2 regions of the Metallumcola ferriviriculae genome follow, and region 1 is predicted to be linked to the other one. Evidence: riboswitches for the same ligand, from Rfam matches in the RefSeq annotation. Region 1 holds a riboswitch; the other holds the start of a gene.
What was found. Region 1 has a riboswitch for cyclic di-GMP ahead of MFMK1_RS11255 (DUF6531 domain-containing protein). Riboswitches for the same ligand answer to the same signal wherever they lie in the genome.
Positions count from the first base shown of each region.

Region 2: another riboswitch for cyclic di-GMP. It lies ahead of MFMK1_RS07405 (LytR/AlgR family response regulator transcription factor); the one in region 1 lies ahead of MFMK1_RS11255 (DUF6531 domain-containing protein).

Region 1 covers NZ_CP121694.1:2,248,908-2,256,279, forward strand. The annotation lists gene MFMK1_RS11245 (RHS repeat-associated core domain-containing protein) at 1-1,525, opposite strand, end outside; gene MFMK1_RS11255 (DUF6531 domain-containing protein) at 1,531-3,816, opposite strand; cyclic di-GMP riboswitch class I at 3,882-3,968, opposite strand; gene MFMK1_RS11260 (AMP-binding protein) at 4,461-6,059, opposite strand; gene MFMK1_RS11265 (SDR family NAD(P)-dependent oxidoreductase) at 6,014-6,859, opposite strand; gene MFMK1_RS11270 (flavodoxin family protein) at 7,009-7,372, opposite strand, start outside.
Region 2 covers NZ_CP121694.1:1,486,133-1,493,504, reverse strand. The annotation lists gene MFMK1_RS07460 (YbjQ family protein) at 1-125, shown strand, start outside; gene MFMK1_RS07455 (hypothetical protein) at 446-595, shown strand; gene MFMK1_RS07450 (helix-turn-helix transcriptional regulator) at 619-813, shown strand; gene MFMK1_RS07445 (DUF6773 family protein) at 876-1,295, shown strand; gene MFMK1_RS07440 (hypothetical protein) at 1,318-1,479, shown strand; gene MFMK1_RS07435 (YIEGIA family protein) at 1,726-2,637, shown strand; gene MFMK1_RS07430 (capping complex subunit for YIEGIA) at 2,641-2,844, shown strand; gene MFMK1_RS18470 (2Fe-2S iron-sulfur cluster-binding protein) at 2,962-3,732, opposite strand; gene MFMK1_RS07415 (hypothetical protein) at 3,729-3,866, opposite strand; gene MFMK1_RS07410 (hypothetical protein) at 4,222-4,491, opposite strand; cyclic di-GMP riboswitch class I at 4,836-4,920, shown strand; gene MFMK1_RS07405 (LytR/AlgR family response regulator transcription factor) at 4,996-5,391, shown strand; gene MFMK1_RS07400 (hypothetical protein) at 5,497-5,670, shown strand; gene MFMK1_RS07395 (cytochrome c3 family protein) at 5,822-6,292, opposite strand; gene MFMK1_RS07390 (NapC/NirT family cytochrome c) at 6,523-6,999, shown strand; gene hcp (hydroxylamine reductase) at 7,166-7,372, opposite strand, start outside.

The sequences.
Region 1 (7,372 bases):
AGGTGGTTTCGGCACCGTCTTCTTCAACCTGGCTGGTGCGGTTTCCTGCTGCATCGTATTGATAGGCAAAGCTTGAGATAAGCCCCTTTGGGCCGGTGTTTTCAATACCGGTGACACGTCCTGCAGCATCATAGGTATAGCCGCTATCCACCCCGTTGGGGCGGCTGATGCCGCTCACCCGGCCCAGGTCGTCATAACCAAAAATGGTAACGTTTCCGTCCGGGTCGGTCAACTGAACCATCCGGCTGCTGCCGTCATACCGGTAGCTAGTGGTGCGGTCCTCGGCATCGGTGGTGGAAATCCGGTTGCCCACGGCATCATACTGAAACTTAAGCGCCTTGTCCCGGGTTAAATCTTCTATTTTCTCCAGGTGCCCCATGTCGTCGTAATAGTATTCTTCATGCAGGGCCGGGCTGACCATACTGCCCACACTGCCCTCACCGTTATAGCGGAAGCTGGCAAATTCCTCGCCGTTAAAGTTGACACCCGTGAGGCGGTTATTCTTATCATAGTCATACTCGGTAACCTGTCCCAGCGGGTCGGCTTTTTCTGTCAGGTTTCCGGCGTCATCATAGCCGTAGCTTGTCTTTTGCTTTAAGGGATTGATTTCTGCCACCAGCCGGTTTAAGTTATCGTACTTGAGACTGGTGGTGCTGCCCCCGGCATCCTCCACCGACAGCAGGTTTCCCACCCGGTCATAGTGGTAATTGGTGCTGTTACCCAGGGCATCGGTTACCTTAGTCAGGTTATTCCTGAAATCATAGCTGTATTGAGTGGTGTTACCCAGGGGGTTTGTCACTCCCGCTACATTTCCGGCAGCATCATAATCGTATTCGGTCACTGCTCCCAAGGCGTTGACGCTTTTTACAACTTGACCCAAGGCATCATACTGCAGCTTACTGACATTACCCAGGGCATCCTCCACCCTGACGGGATTTCCCAGTAAATCGTAGCTGTATTTGGTAATAGCGCTTTCCGGACCGGTCTCCCGGGTGACATTACCCATGAAATCATAGCGGTAGCTGCGGCTGTATCCCCGGGGGTCGGTCTCTTTAATGAGGCGGCCCAGGGGGTCATACTGAAAACTCGTTACATTGCCCACGGGGTCTACCTGCCCGGTCACTTCTCCCAGCTCGTTGTAGCGAAACTGTGTCGTCCTGTTGGCCGGCTCGGTAACAGTGACCAGCCTGTTGGCCAAATCGTAGCTGTAGGTGGTATTGTTTCCTTCGGGGTCCATTACCCGGATCAGGTTACCCCGGGAATCATAGTAGTAATGGGTGGTGCTGCCGTTTCTATCAGTGAGGCGGGTTATCTCTCCCCGGGAATTGTAGCGAAATGTTATGCTGCTGCCACTGGCGTCAGTCACTTCAGTGAGCATTCCTGTCTTATCATAGCTGTAGGTGGTGGTGTTTCCCTTGGCATCAGTTATCTGGGAAATGTCGCCTCTGAAGTTATAGCGGTAGATGGTGACATTCCCCTCCGGGTCGGTTATTTCAGATGTCCTGTTGGCATAGTCGTAGTTTATGCTGGTTACGTAACCCCGTCGGTCACTTTCACCATGTTTCCTAAGGCATCATATTCGTAAGTTATTTCTCCCCCGGCAGGGTCTATCTTTTTCACCAGGCGGCCGGCGGCATCATACTGGTAGGTGGTAGTATTTCCGAGGGCGTCGGTTACTTTAGTCAGGTTCCCCATAGCATCGTAGCGGTAATGGATTTTATTCCCCTTGGGATTGGTGACGGTGGTTAGCCGGTCAAACTGGTCATATTCAAAGGAGACCACACCGCCGTCGGGATTGATTACTTGGCTGCGGTTACCGTCGGCAGTATACTCCACTTTAGTAACGTGGCCGCCGGGCTCGGTGGTTTCTATTACCCGGCCCCGCTTGTCATACTTGAAGCTAAATGCGCTGCCTGAGCTGTCCATTACTGTCTCTACCAGCCCGCCCTGATTATAGCTGTAGGTCTTAGTGCCGCCGTCGGGGGCTGTCACCCGTTCCAGGCGCCCCAGGGCATTGTACTTGAAGCTGTAGCTGTTACCTTTGGCATCGATAATGGATGTCACCTTACCGGCGGCATTGTAGGTGTAGGTAGTGGTATTGCCCAGCACGTCGGTAACTGACTTAATGCGTCCCATTTCATCATACAGAAAAGAAGTCGTTTCGCCTCCGGGGTCAGTGCGAGATGTCATCCGGCCCATGCTGTCGTAGCTGAAGTTGGTCACCTCTCCTTTGGCATTGGTAACCGATATCAGGTTTCCGGCATCATCGTATGTATAACGGGTGGTGTTCCCCCTGGCATCGTTTGCCGTCAGCCGGTTACCGCCACTGTCGTAAGTATAGGTAACGGTATTGCCCAGGGCATCGGTTCTGGAGGTAAGGTTTCCGGCATCATCATAGGTAAACGTTACCTGGGAACCGTCGGGGTTAATCACCCTAGTGAGCTTATCAAATTTGTCCTCATAGAAATACCGGCTTGTCTTGCCGTCGGAATAGATTATCTTAGTTTTTCTGTACTTATCGTCATATTCGTACCGGGTGGTATTGCCGTCCTGGTCGGTGACAGCAGTGCGTTCTCCCTGCTCATTGTAGGTATAGGTCTTTATCCGGCCCAGGTTGTCTTTTTCCTTGATAATCTTTTTATCGGCATTCCAGTAGACTTTTTTCTCCAGGCCCCTGGCATCGGTGATTAAGGCATAGCTGAGGTCGCCTTCGGTGCCGTAGCTGAAGCTTTTTACAAGACTATTATCTGCTCTTTTGATGTGGCTAACTTTTCCCTGGCTGTTATACTGGTATTTAAAAGTCCTGCCCGCTTTGTCGGTAAAGGAGGTCAACCGGTGGCTTGAGTCGTAACTAAAGCTCTTACTGCTGCCGTCGGGGTAGGTAACTTTTTTCAGGTTCTGGGAACTATCATACTGGTATTTAGCCCGCCGGCCTGCAGGGTCGGTAATGCTTTTTACTAGGCCGCCTTGGGCCTCTACGTCCAGTACCCTGCCGGCGGTGTCGGTGATAGTATCAAGGGCCCCGTTTTGGTCATACTCAAAGCTCATGGCATGTCCCTGGGGACCGGTGAGGGACAGGAGCCTTCCGGCATCGGCCGCCTGGCTGCGCCAGGAGGCTTGATAGCCGTTGTATAGGTAGCTAAAGCCGTTTTTATCCTCAACCGTATATGTACCGTCTGCATTCCTGGTCAGGGTGGAGCCGCTGCCGCCCTTTTGGGTATATGTACCCTGATCCAGGGGATAGTAAATCAGCGGGTCCCCGTCATAGGAATCGACGATTAAGTCGGGATCGTCCTTGGTAAACTCGTAGCTGCGGTGCTGCCCGTCACCACGAAACTCCATGATGACAAAGTTCTGGTACATGCCCAGGTGCTGGTCAAAGGCGAGGTTCCAGCCGTAACCCAGCATTCCCTTGATCCCTTCCTGGCGCATATATGTACGGCTTATCCGCGGCGAAAAGCCTGAAGACGGGTAAGCGATATCGCTTTCACTGAGGGTGAGTATCCCGGTCACCGGGTCCACGTAGCCAAAGTCGGCATCACTTTTATTTACCGTGCCTAAATTCAAAGACGAAAAGCTTGGTGCTACGGAGGCCGGGTCTGGAAGTCCCTTTCCCGGGGGAGAAAGCATTTCCTCCCACCCTGCCAGACCCGTGAGTTCGTAGGGGTCAAACACAGGTGGTATTGAGCTTTGCTCTCTAATTGATGCTGGAATACTGCCTGCAGCCAGTGCCGGTGTAACCGTACCGGTAAACAGGATGGTTACTGCCAGAATTACAGAAAGGTATCGAACAAATTTTTTACTCTTTAGTCTCATTGACATCCCCTCCAAAAAAATACCGTGCCAAGGGATTACCTTGGCACGGTAAGAATAGACGCTGCCTTGGCAACCCGGCGATCGTAGCCTGATTCGGCCTTAGACCCGTAGTTTTGCGTCCCCCGCTTTCACGGGGTTTGCCTTTTTCTGGTATTTTATTCGATTGTTCTACTACGCTTCGATATATTTCCTTTTTTTTCCTGCTTTTTACAAATATTTTTTTGAATATTTTAGTAATTTAGTCTCCGTCCCAGCATATACCTCCTCCTAATGGCATAAAAAAACGGACTAGTAAAACCAGTCCAGGGCTTTTATTTAGGATACTAAAAAAATATCCAATCGCCCAAGTGAAAATATCATGAACATTTCTGCTGACCATCTGCCTAACCCCTTAATCTTTGTCAACAACTCCAACACTTCTTTATCGGACAGATCGTGCATGCTCTTAAAGTTTTATTTACCACTTAGAACAGTGTCTGATAGGTACTTTGTATACGAAATCTTTTGCCTGGATAGCCACATTGACCTTAATTTATCGTCTTGAATTACACCTCTTTACTAAACAAAAAGTATAATTCCATTATACCTGCTACTACAATTTCTAAAGAGGTAGCTGGTATGCAGGTTTAATTAATCCTGCTGGCTTAGAAACTTTTCTCACTAAACTTGAGTTGCTTTTTATCAAGTTTCCCCACGGGTGTATAAGGCATATCATCAACGAATGCTATGTCTTTTGGCATTTGAAACCTTGCAACTCTGGGGCCTAACCACTGGAAAAGTTCCTCTTTTGTTACGGTAGCATTTGCTGCGGGAAGCACGAATGCTTTTAACCTCTGCCCAAACTTTTCATCACTAACCCCAATAACTGCAGCTTCTTCTACTTCAGGGTGGTTTAAAAGTATTTGTTCAAGTTCAATTGGGTAAACATTTTCACCGGCTGAAACAACCATATCATCCACTCTTCCACAAAGATAATAATGGCCACGACTATCTTTATAACCTAAATCACCTGTTTCCAACCAACAGTTATTTTGGTTACTCATCGACCACCTATTTTTGATGCAGAATTGGCCTACCTCACCTGCTTCTACTTCATTTTTGTGCTGGTCCAATACTTTTAACCGAACCCCGTCTATTTTTTTACCAATTGTCTCAGCTGAATAGGATAGATCTTGTGGTGTTGCTATCACATTTAGTCCAGCTTCCGAAGTGCCATAGAGATTGTATAAGACACTACCCAATTTGTTCATAGTCTCACCTACAAGTCTCGGATTCAGTTGTGCACCTCCTGAGGCTATACAGGCAAGGGAATTTAAGTCTTCGACGTTATTATTTAACATCTTGTCTATCATTAGTGGCACTACGGTTACAACTTCAACATTGTGTTCCCGAATCAGTGAACATGCTCTTTGGGCATCAAATCCATTACTGATGACAATTTTTCTTCCCAAAGCAATAAGTACAAATAATATACCTACACCGTAGCCGTGATAAATAGGAGTGGCAATATAAGCGGTGCGATAATTTAGCAGCTTCAGCCTGGTTATTAGGGCTAAGAATGGATTTAGGAAGTTTAGAAGAGACGGTTTATATGGGGCTGCTTTGGGATCTCCCGTGGTCCCGCCCGTTAGTATTACAAGTTTACCGGGTGAAGAACGTTTGATTTCTTGTTGTTCACTTACTGAATTAAGCAAATTGCTTATTGCCGGCAGGTCGGTATGGTAACTTAAAACTACCCCGTTAGCATAGTCTGACTGCTTAACTAAGGAGTCCAATTGGAAATCATATATAAGCAAGTTAAAATCATATCGCTTTATTAAGTTGTTAAACTGGTGCTTACTAATTTCTGCGTTAAGTAAGTATACATCTACTCCCAGCAAAGATAACGCAAATATGGCTTTAATCAACGAAGCATGGTTTTTACACATAATGCCTACTTTATTACCGCTGCTAAGCTGATATCTTTCATTAAATATAGCGGAAAGCTTTTTCGACTGCAATAATAACTGCTGATAATTTAAGGTTTCATGGTCATCCACCACTGCAACCTTATCAGAGTATACCCTTTCTGCAAAAGACAGCAGGGGCATTAAGTTTATCCCGTATTTGTGAATGGCAGCTATTAAGCTATACAACCCCAATGGAGAAAATAATTTAACTCTGAATAAAACATATATAAGTTTAAATACCTGCAATATCACTTCCCCCTTTTTCTTAGAATAGTGGGAATGGATAATTCCCATACCCCTCTAAGAAACACTGAGGCAATACGGCCAAAAATTAACCACCATGGCATATACCTCTTCCGTTGAGTATACATTGCTTTGCCAATGATTTTGGCCACATGGTTCGGACACATGACAGGCATCTTTTGGTAAGCCGCTGTCGGCTTAATCATGGGTGTATTTACTAGCGGAAGGTAGATAGATGTGGTTGATATTCCAGCAGCGTTCAATTCAGGCCCAGCAGATTGATACCACGTATCAAACGCCGCCTTGGAAGCCTGGTAAGCAGCCCAATAGGGGAAGGGTATTAGCAATACATTAATAGTAGATATATTGATGATCTGGCCTTGATTTTTTCTAAGCATCGGAATTATAGACAATAGCAGTTGAACAGGTGCAAAATAATTGATAGCCATAGTTCGAGTGAAGTCGTGAAACCGGTCCAGCGAGTCGTTAATTGATCGCCGGATAGATATGCCTGCATTGTTTACTACTATGTCTATACCGTTAGGCATCTGGTGAATAAATTTTAGCAAGCCCTCCATCTCTTCCATGTTTCTTAGGTCAGCCCTATAAATACTCACTCTGGCAGTTTTCTTTTCTATCTCATTTTTAATTGTTAAAAGTTTTTCCTCTGTTCTAGCAACTAAGAGTAAACGGGTATTGGTGTCTGCCAGAAGATAAGCTAATTTCTCCCCTATACCGGAGCTTGCACCTGTGATTAAAACAGTCTTCTCGTCTAAACTGTTCCTAAGTTTCTTTTGGTTCAAATACGTAGGCGGAAACAATATGTTTTCTAGAATGTTATTTTTTTGCATAGTAGCCCCTTTACATGTGCGCTTTTCTTAAGAACTATTTCAGGACGAGCCCCTACCTCGCCCTGATAAATAACGGATTCTTTTTATATGCTTTCCAAAGATTATTCCTCCCTTAGCGTCGCATTATGGACAAGTCCTTCCCAACACTATTAATGATTAATAGGCATTGACTTTACTACCATCTTCTCAGCAGCTAGACGGATAGTATCAAGCTTATAATCCCTATTTTTACGGGTTATTCCTATTAAGTCAAATCTCTCAGACCGCATATGTCCGAACAACCTTTCCATGGATGAAAGACATGTAAGAGTGCCGTTACCAGTACCACCGGCAGCTGCTACGGCAATATACGGTTTATTTGCTGTTTTATTGTTCCCTTCTCTATTACTTGCCTCGCACCGTCGTAAACGGTCTGTAAACATCTTAGCGGATTCACTCATTTCTCCCCAGTATACAGGTGTAACCATTACGTAGCCATCCGCTTCATCTACAAATTTATGCAAATCCTGAAAA
Region 2 (7,372 bases), 760 kb from region 1:
TGGCGGAAGCGGAAAAACTAGGCGCTGATGCAGTTATTAATATTCGTTTCACCACATCCAACGTAATGCAGGGGGCGGCGGAAATACTTGTTTACGGTACTGCGGTAAAACTAAATAAAAAATAGTTTTAATTACTTCCTGTCTCCCAACTTTTAAGATTTGAGGTTTGTGCAGATTAAGAAAAGCTGCCCAAACCTTTTTTATTGCCATCTTGGACTCCTAGTAGTCCATTTCTCTTATATGAGTTAGGCTGCCTTTATACACCCCGCCCTGAATGTAGTTGCCAAAGTTATGCCCTCTCCCCTCCTGCCACTGTTAATCAATAAAATTCTTACCATAAACTGACATAGTAAATTATAAACTGCAAAATGCAATATATAGTTTACATTTAGTCGCATATATATTATAATGACTATAAGAAAAAAACTCTTTTGGGGTGATATGGGTGACGATTTTTAACAGGTCTACGATAGTGGATGAAACCTTTTTCGCATCTTTAATGATCTATTGCCCCTTTTTTATCGCCTTTATGGTAATAACCGATGCCGTAGCTCGAAAGGCCAGTAAAAAAAGCTGGGAAGATTGGGATGATTAAATCATATACTGGATGTGAGCAATATGAAGAACATTAAAATGAAAATGGCTCGAGTGGAAAAAGACCTGTCCCAAGAAGAGTTGGCAAAAATAGTTGGAGTATCAAGACAAACAATAGGTCTGATTGAGTCGGGGAAATACAATCCTACCCTCAATTTATGTATCTCGATTTGTAAAGCACTGTCTAAAACACTCAACGATCTGTTTTGGGAAGATTAGTTTATCCAGGCATGACTACTGACAGATATTAGTTTGAATTCGTAATTTAGGGGGCATAAATTTTGAAAAGGCAATTTGACGAGCGTATTGTGGAAACCAAAAGGAAAATTAGTTCCAGGGCATTTTATATTATGCTATGGGGTTTCCTGGTTGTTACCCTTTACCGGCAGTTTTATCTTAACCAGGAATTCAGTGACTATGGTGACTATTTTATTATCTGGATCGCTGCTTCGTTTTATGTTGCTTTTGGCGAGGTTCTGCAGGGAGTTAATCCCTTTGGTAGCAGCCGCTACAAGTTTTGGGCGGTGCCATTGATGATGGCAGGCTCAATCTTAGCAGTACAGATTTTCCAGGGAACAGTGGTATCGTTTGTAGAAGGGGTTCTTACATTTGTTATAGCTTTAATTTGCAGCAGCGTGACATTGTATGTCTTGTTCCTTCTTTACCGGCGGTGGGAAAAAAGAAATGTCGATAGTGATTAGTATATTTAGGGGGGGTATAAAAATGAAAACAGCTCTTACGGGCAGCGCGATAATTTGGGCGGCAGTTATTTTTGGTGCGGCTGTTGCGGCACCCGAATCTTTCGGTAAACTGATACCAATATTAGGCGGCGGTGCTGCCGCGCATGTAATAATTTTGGGTAGTCTCGCTCGTAAAAAGGTCTAGTGCCGGACAATATTACGTATCTATAACGCGGTGTTTGGCAAGCCAATAGCTTACGGGTTTCAACAAATGTTGAAGCCCTTTTTGTTGTTTATTATTAAATGGTTGGTAACAGGGCTACTCCTTAATGCTCCCCTCTACTTTAGAACGACAACAAAAAGATTTCTATCCCATTTAGAATTAGAAAACCCAATACTGTGGATAATATTTGGTGAGGCCACACTAGAATTAATCCAGGAGGCGCGCTTAGTGAATCAAGGTTTAATCACCTCTCACCAAATATTAATGATCATTACCGGTACTGTAATCGGTACATTTGCCCGGACAATCACTCTAAAAGAGGATTATCGGCAGTACCCCAGCTACCCCAACGGATATCTAATTCACCTTGTAATAGGATTTATTGCAGCTGCTTTAGGTGCAGTTGCTATTCCTGCTTTGGTAACAAAGAACTTCGTCGCTGTGACTTTTCTCGCTTTGGCAATCCAGCAGTTTCGGGAAGTAAGAAAAATGGAAGCGACAAGCCTGGCAAACTTGGAGCAGACTGAGTTCACAAAGCGGGGAGCAGCATACATTGACGGTATTTCTAAAACATTTGAGGCCCGAAACTACGTCGCCCTGCTGGTATCCTTCAGCACCAGTCTGACAATGCAATTTTTTAACAAGTTATGGTTGGTATTAGACATGGGTATTGGCATCGCAGTGGGACTGACAGTGCTCTACCTGCTTCACCGGCTTTCCAAGGGTAAAACGGTAGGTGATATAGCTGACGTTAAAGAAGCAAAGATAACCATGAAGAACGATGAGTTATATGTTGATGATATCTACGTTACCAATCTTGTCGGTCTCGAGCGGGGGCAGCAATTGGTTTCCGAAGAAGGGCTGGCAGTAATCATCTACCCTCGGGAAGAGCGTTTCCGCATCATGCTGGACAATTTCGGCCAAAGGCAGGCCATACTTTTTGATGCCGCCCGATCCCTGGGGGTAAAAAGATATAGTTTTACCCGTAAAGATTATCAAAAGGGCCGCCTGGTCATCATGATAGTGCCTATTGAGGGCGAAATTGAACGCATGATTCGAACGGTTAAGAACACTCCATTATTGGAAGCCATTCGGAAAACACCACATGTAATGGATACCAATCTGGCAGGGAGGGAATAATCCGTGAGCGAAAATATAGGAAAACCTAAGGCAGAAATTTTGGCTATAATCACTTTAAATAAAGAACGGGTGTTAGGCGGTAAGCAGCTGACCCTGTTAGCCCAAAATGAAGAGGAACAAAAAAATATGACTCTGGAAATTGCCAAAGGAATTAAGGCAGATGTGATAAAGATGAAAACCGGAGATTACTTGATAGTACAGGTATAAAACCACAGTGAAAACTATCAGGCCAACGGGCAAACCGCTGGCCTTTTTTGTAAGTTGTAAATTTAGGTTATGGATAGTTTCCTATTAAGTGCGAATGGCATGAAATTCTTTTATTTTTTAGCTCGATTGCCCGGCCAATACAGCTTTCACTGCATTTTTTATTTCTTCATAACCGGTACACCTACAGAGATTTGATTGCAGCCAGGCCTGGATAGTTAGGTCGTCCGCATCGGGATGAATTGTTGCTAACGAGTGACATACCATTAAAAATCCTGAGGTACAATAGCCGCATTGAAACGCCCAATTGTCTACAAAAGCTTGTTGGACAAGGGCCCCTTGTAACCCTTCCACAGTAGTTATCTCATGATCCACCGCCTCTACTGCCAGCATCAGACAGGACTTGATGGGCCAACCATCAACCAGCACCGTACATGCACCGCAATCCCCGTTTTCACAGCCTGGCTTTGGTCCGGTAAGGCCTAATTGGTTACGAAGAGCGTGAAGCAGTGGCAGTATCGCTTCATGATAAATAATGGTGCCGGCGATATTTCCCCCCAAGGTAATTTTACCCTGGACCGAATGATCAGCAATCCTTCCTCCTGCAGCACCCAGCATGGGGAATAAGCCGGACTCGCCAATGTCCGTCAAGGTTACGCCTGCGCCGATTACTAATTGATCTCCCTCAAATTCCATCTTTCTGCATTCGGGAATTCCCTTGATGTCAATCACAGCCTTAGTAAAGAAATTATTTACCCTGGCCATGGTAATTATCTCCGTACCGCCGCCGTAATAGACCGGCTTTTTCCCCTCCGATTCCAAAACACGATATATTTCCAGGGCCTCTTCAAGGAATTCCGGCTTATAGTATTCAAAATCATGAGCTATCACTGCATGCTACCCCCTTTTTGTTTCCATATGGCTTCCGGAGTAAGCGGCAAAAAGTTTAGCTCAACCTGGGCTGCAGATGATAGTGCATTGGCCAATGCCCCTCCCATAAGTAAAATCACGCTGATTAACTTCACGGAGTTCCGCCAAGTTGGATCGAAGTACTGAAAAACTACTTTTCCTTCATTCTGGTAGAAGCTGATGGCGCTGCCGACTATATATGAAGAAGCACTACAGGATATTGACACTTATGCCGATTGGAAGCAAAATTTTTTCTCAATTAAATCCAACGACTGAGTTAGCTATCGAAAGTTTAGATATACGCTCCGTTAAGGACATAGCAACTTTAAAGGGCTTTTAGACAAGTTACAAGTGACCCTGCAGCTCGCCGCCGCAGGGTCACTTAATATTAGTATCATTTAATTCTTCTGTCATTTAGGAAATTGTCACTCCTTTGTCACCGGTTAGATACCCGGTATTGATACCCCTTTTTCAGCCAAAAAGTTTACCTTTAAGTACCTCCCAGCTGCCTAATGCTGAAGCAGCTACAAGCAAGCTGTTTAGAAAATAAAGAAGTAAATCCCGTAGATTGAACTGGCCCGTGGCCATAGATGTAGAAATAATAATCAAGTATGCTACTGCCAAGGCCATCCAGCGTGTTGGCACACTTCTTATCGGTCCCATTCCTTTTAAAAATTCCACAACCAAAACAGTCGCTGTAACCGCACCGGCCAAAGTACCTAAAATACCATAGGTAAACATTTAAATTCACCCCCCTCCAAAGTTTTTTAAGTAAGTTCACCTTACCCATACCTTGATGAGAGTTAAACTAGGGGTCTAAATAAAGCTTATCATAACCATGGAATGCCCGCTTCTAACCTTGTACCAAACCTCCATTTGCTTGTCTAAAACTTCACATATATACACCGAATCTAAAAGTATTAAAAGAGCAAGTTCTAAGTCGGGCGGCGATGAAGGTGGTACTATTAGGATAAACCGCAGAAAATAGGGCTTTATCACTCTAAATGTAGGAAATAAAACCTATCTTCTTGCAGGAAAAATATACCTAATAATGGAATTTACCTAAGTAAGAGAATACAAATCTATCTCGATAATGGCAAACTCGCTAAAAAGCGGGGGCGCAAAGCTATAGGGCCTAAACCCTTAGGGGCATGGCAGCCAGTTGCCGAAGGATGTGCAGACTAATGAGGCTATCCTTTCGGGTAGTTTTTTTCATTGAAGGTAATTTTGACGGAGGTGAACAGGTTGAGCACAGTTGCAATTAAAAAATCTGATAAACCTATAAATTCCATCAGAAAAAAGATTATAAATAAACTTGCATTAAAAATCGAACGTAACCTCATCTTTCTTGAAACAAATGATATTGTCTTTATTAGCCGCAAAAATAGGAAGACTATAATCTATGCTACCGATGGCAATGCAATATACATTAATGAAACTCTGGAAAACCTCGAACAACGCTTGAGCCAGGAAACATTCTTCCGATCACACAAAAGTTATATCATTAACCTCGATAAAGTCGTGGAAATTCAGCCTTGGTCCCGAGGAAGTTATCTTGTAATTTTCAGTAAAACAAGGAATGTGGCGTACATGACTGCCGATAAATATAAAAAATTACAGGAAACTTTAAACCTGGAATAAACCCTTTCGGAGAATTAATCCTTTTTTGGTAGAAACATTTTGAAACCTAACTACCCCAAATGCAAATACTATAGAAAAGTCATTTAAATGGAGGTGCTTAACCGCATGAAAACTCGTAATACCACAAGCTGGGTAGTTACAGGTTTAGGAGCTGCCGTAACCACTGTCGGCGTGACAGCCTTTTCCGGGCCAATTGCTGCCGGGATAGCTGGATTTGGTGCAGCTCATGTTGTCCTTGGCGTTTTAGACATGTACAGACCTACTATTAAAAACAGATAATAAAATAGGTGATCCCCTGTAGTTGCCTTTAGCTGCCGGGGATCACCTATTTTTTATCAAAATCAATTACATTTCTAAGTTATTTCCCAATAATCCTAACCTCATGACGCGGTCAATAAAAAAAATACGGGGAGTTTCCCGCAATTTTTCTCTACCCATGGCACTTCTGGCAAATATCTCTAGACGGCAATTTGTCATTTTTATCTGGGTCATGCCCAATACCCTTATGGCAGCTGACACAGGTGAATTCCATTGCGAAGTGCTTTTCGTTGTGAGGGCCGCCCTTACCTTTAATATCGTGGCAGGCTAGGCACCTTTGAGAAAATTCCCAGGTATCCGCTTCGGCTTTCGGCTCGATCTGGGGGTTAGTAAAATGTACGTATACTTCCCGTAATCCCTTTGCCTTAGTCCTTATTAAGCCGTCTATTCCGGGTTCAGCGTGGCATTTGAGGCATGAAATATCCTGATGAAAGCCGGTCTGCCATGCTTCATAGACCATGCCCATCTCATGGCAGTTGTAGCAAAAGCGCGGCTGCGAAGAAAATTCCACACCAAGAATTGTCACTGCGATAAGTAAAAATCCCGAAACCAGGATTATCAATTTTAAATTTCTTTTAGCCACTTTACTGCCTCCCATTTTTGTGCTTTATCTAGTCTTAATTTTCCCTGATTGGCATAAAGCAGACTGCAAAGTATTTGACATAGATGCAAAGTAATTCAATATAAAAGAAAATCTTGTTTTTTTGGAATTATTCTCTAGACAAGTTTGTTGGCCACGGTCAAAACGCTGAATTATATGTCGAATACTGTCTATACTAATGGCAAACGCCGCGTTGAAGGAGCTTTTGGTGCATGATCAAATTCTTATTAAAAGCATTGGGGTATCTCGGCATTATTTTTCTTTTTGGCATAGCTGCATTTTTTGCAACTTATGGGGCTACATCCTCCACCGATTTTTGTAAAAGCTGCCACGAAGTTAAACCGTTTGTAGAGTCTTGGGAGCAGTCCCCGCATCAGGAAGTTCACTGTTTCGGCTGTCACGAGTACCAGCGGCCAGGAGGCTTCATCGAGTCAAAAGCACGAGGGTTAAGCTATCTTGTCGCCTATTATACCCAAAAAGACCCTATACCTGTGAAAGGTATTTTTTATGAAAGCAAGTGCATCTCGTGCCATTTAGGCAGCAATAAGGATTTTCCTGAAGCACCGCTCCTGCCCAAAGAGCCTGTGGATCATGGAGACCTTATCACCCGGCAACGACCGTGTACTGAATGTCATCAGAACACCGGCCATGAACATTACTTTGGTCTCGAAGAAAGATTGGCTAAGTAAAAATCCTTGGCTTAAGCAGGTCCAAATTTAATGAAGGCTTGGCGCATACTGCCTTCACGCACAGCCGGGTTCAGCGGGTGTGGCAGTATTCCTGACCGGCATAGACGAAAAAAGAGAGCGGCTTTGCTTTTTAGCCGCTCTCTTTCCGATTGCATTATTATTTTGTTTAGCCCAACATTTTTTCCAAATCAGCTTTTGCATCGCCACTGGTGAGCTGTAGATTGAAGTTGTCCTGCAGCACTTTTACTACTCCTTCAGTGAGGAATTCCGGTGCTTTAGGCCCTACGTAAACGTTCTTAACTCCAAGGCTAAATAATCCTAAGAGAATAGCCACGGCCTTTTGCTCAAACCAGGAAAGTACGATGGACAGCGG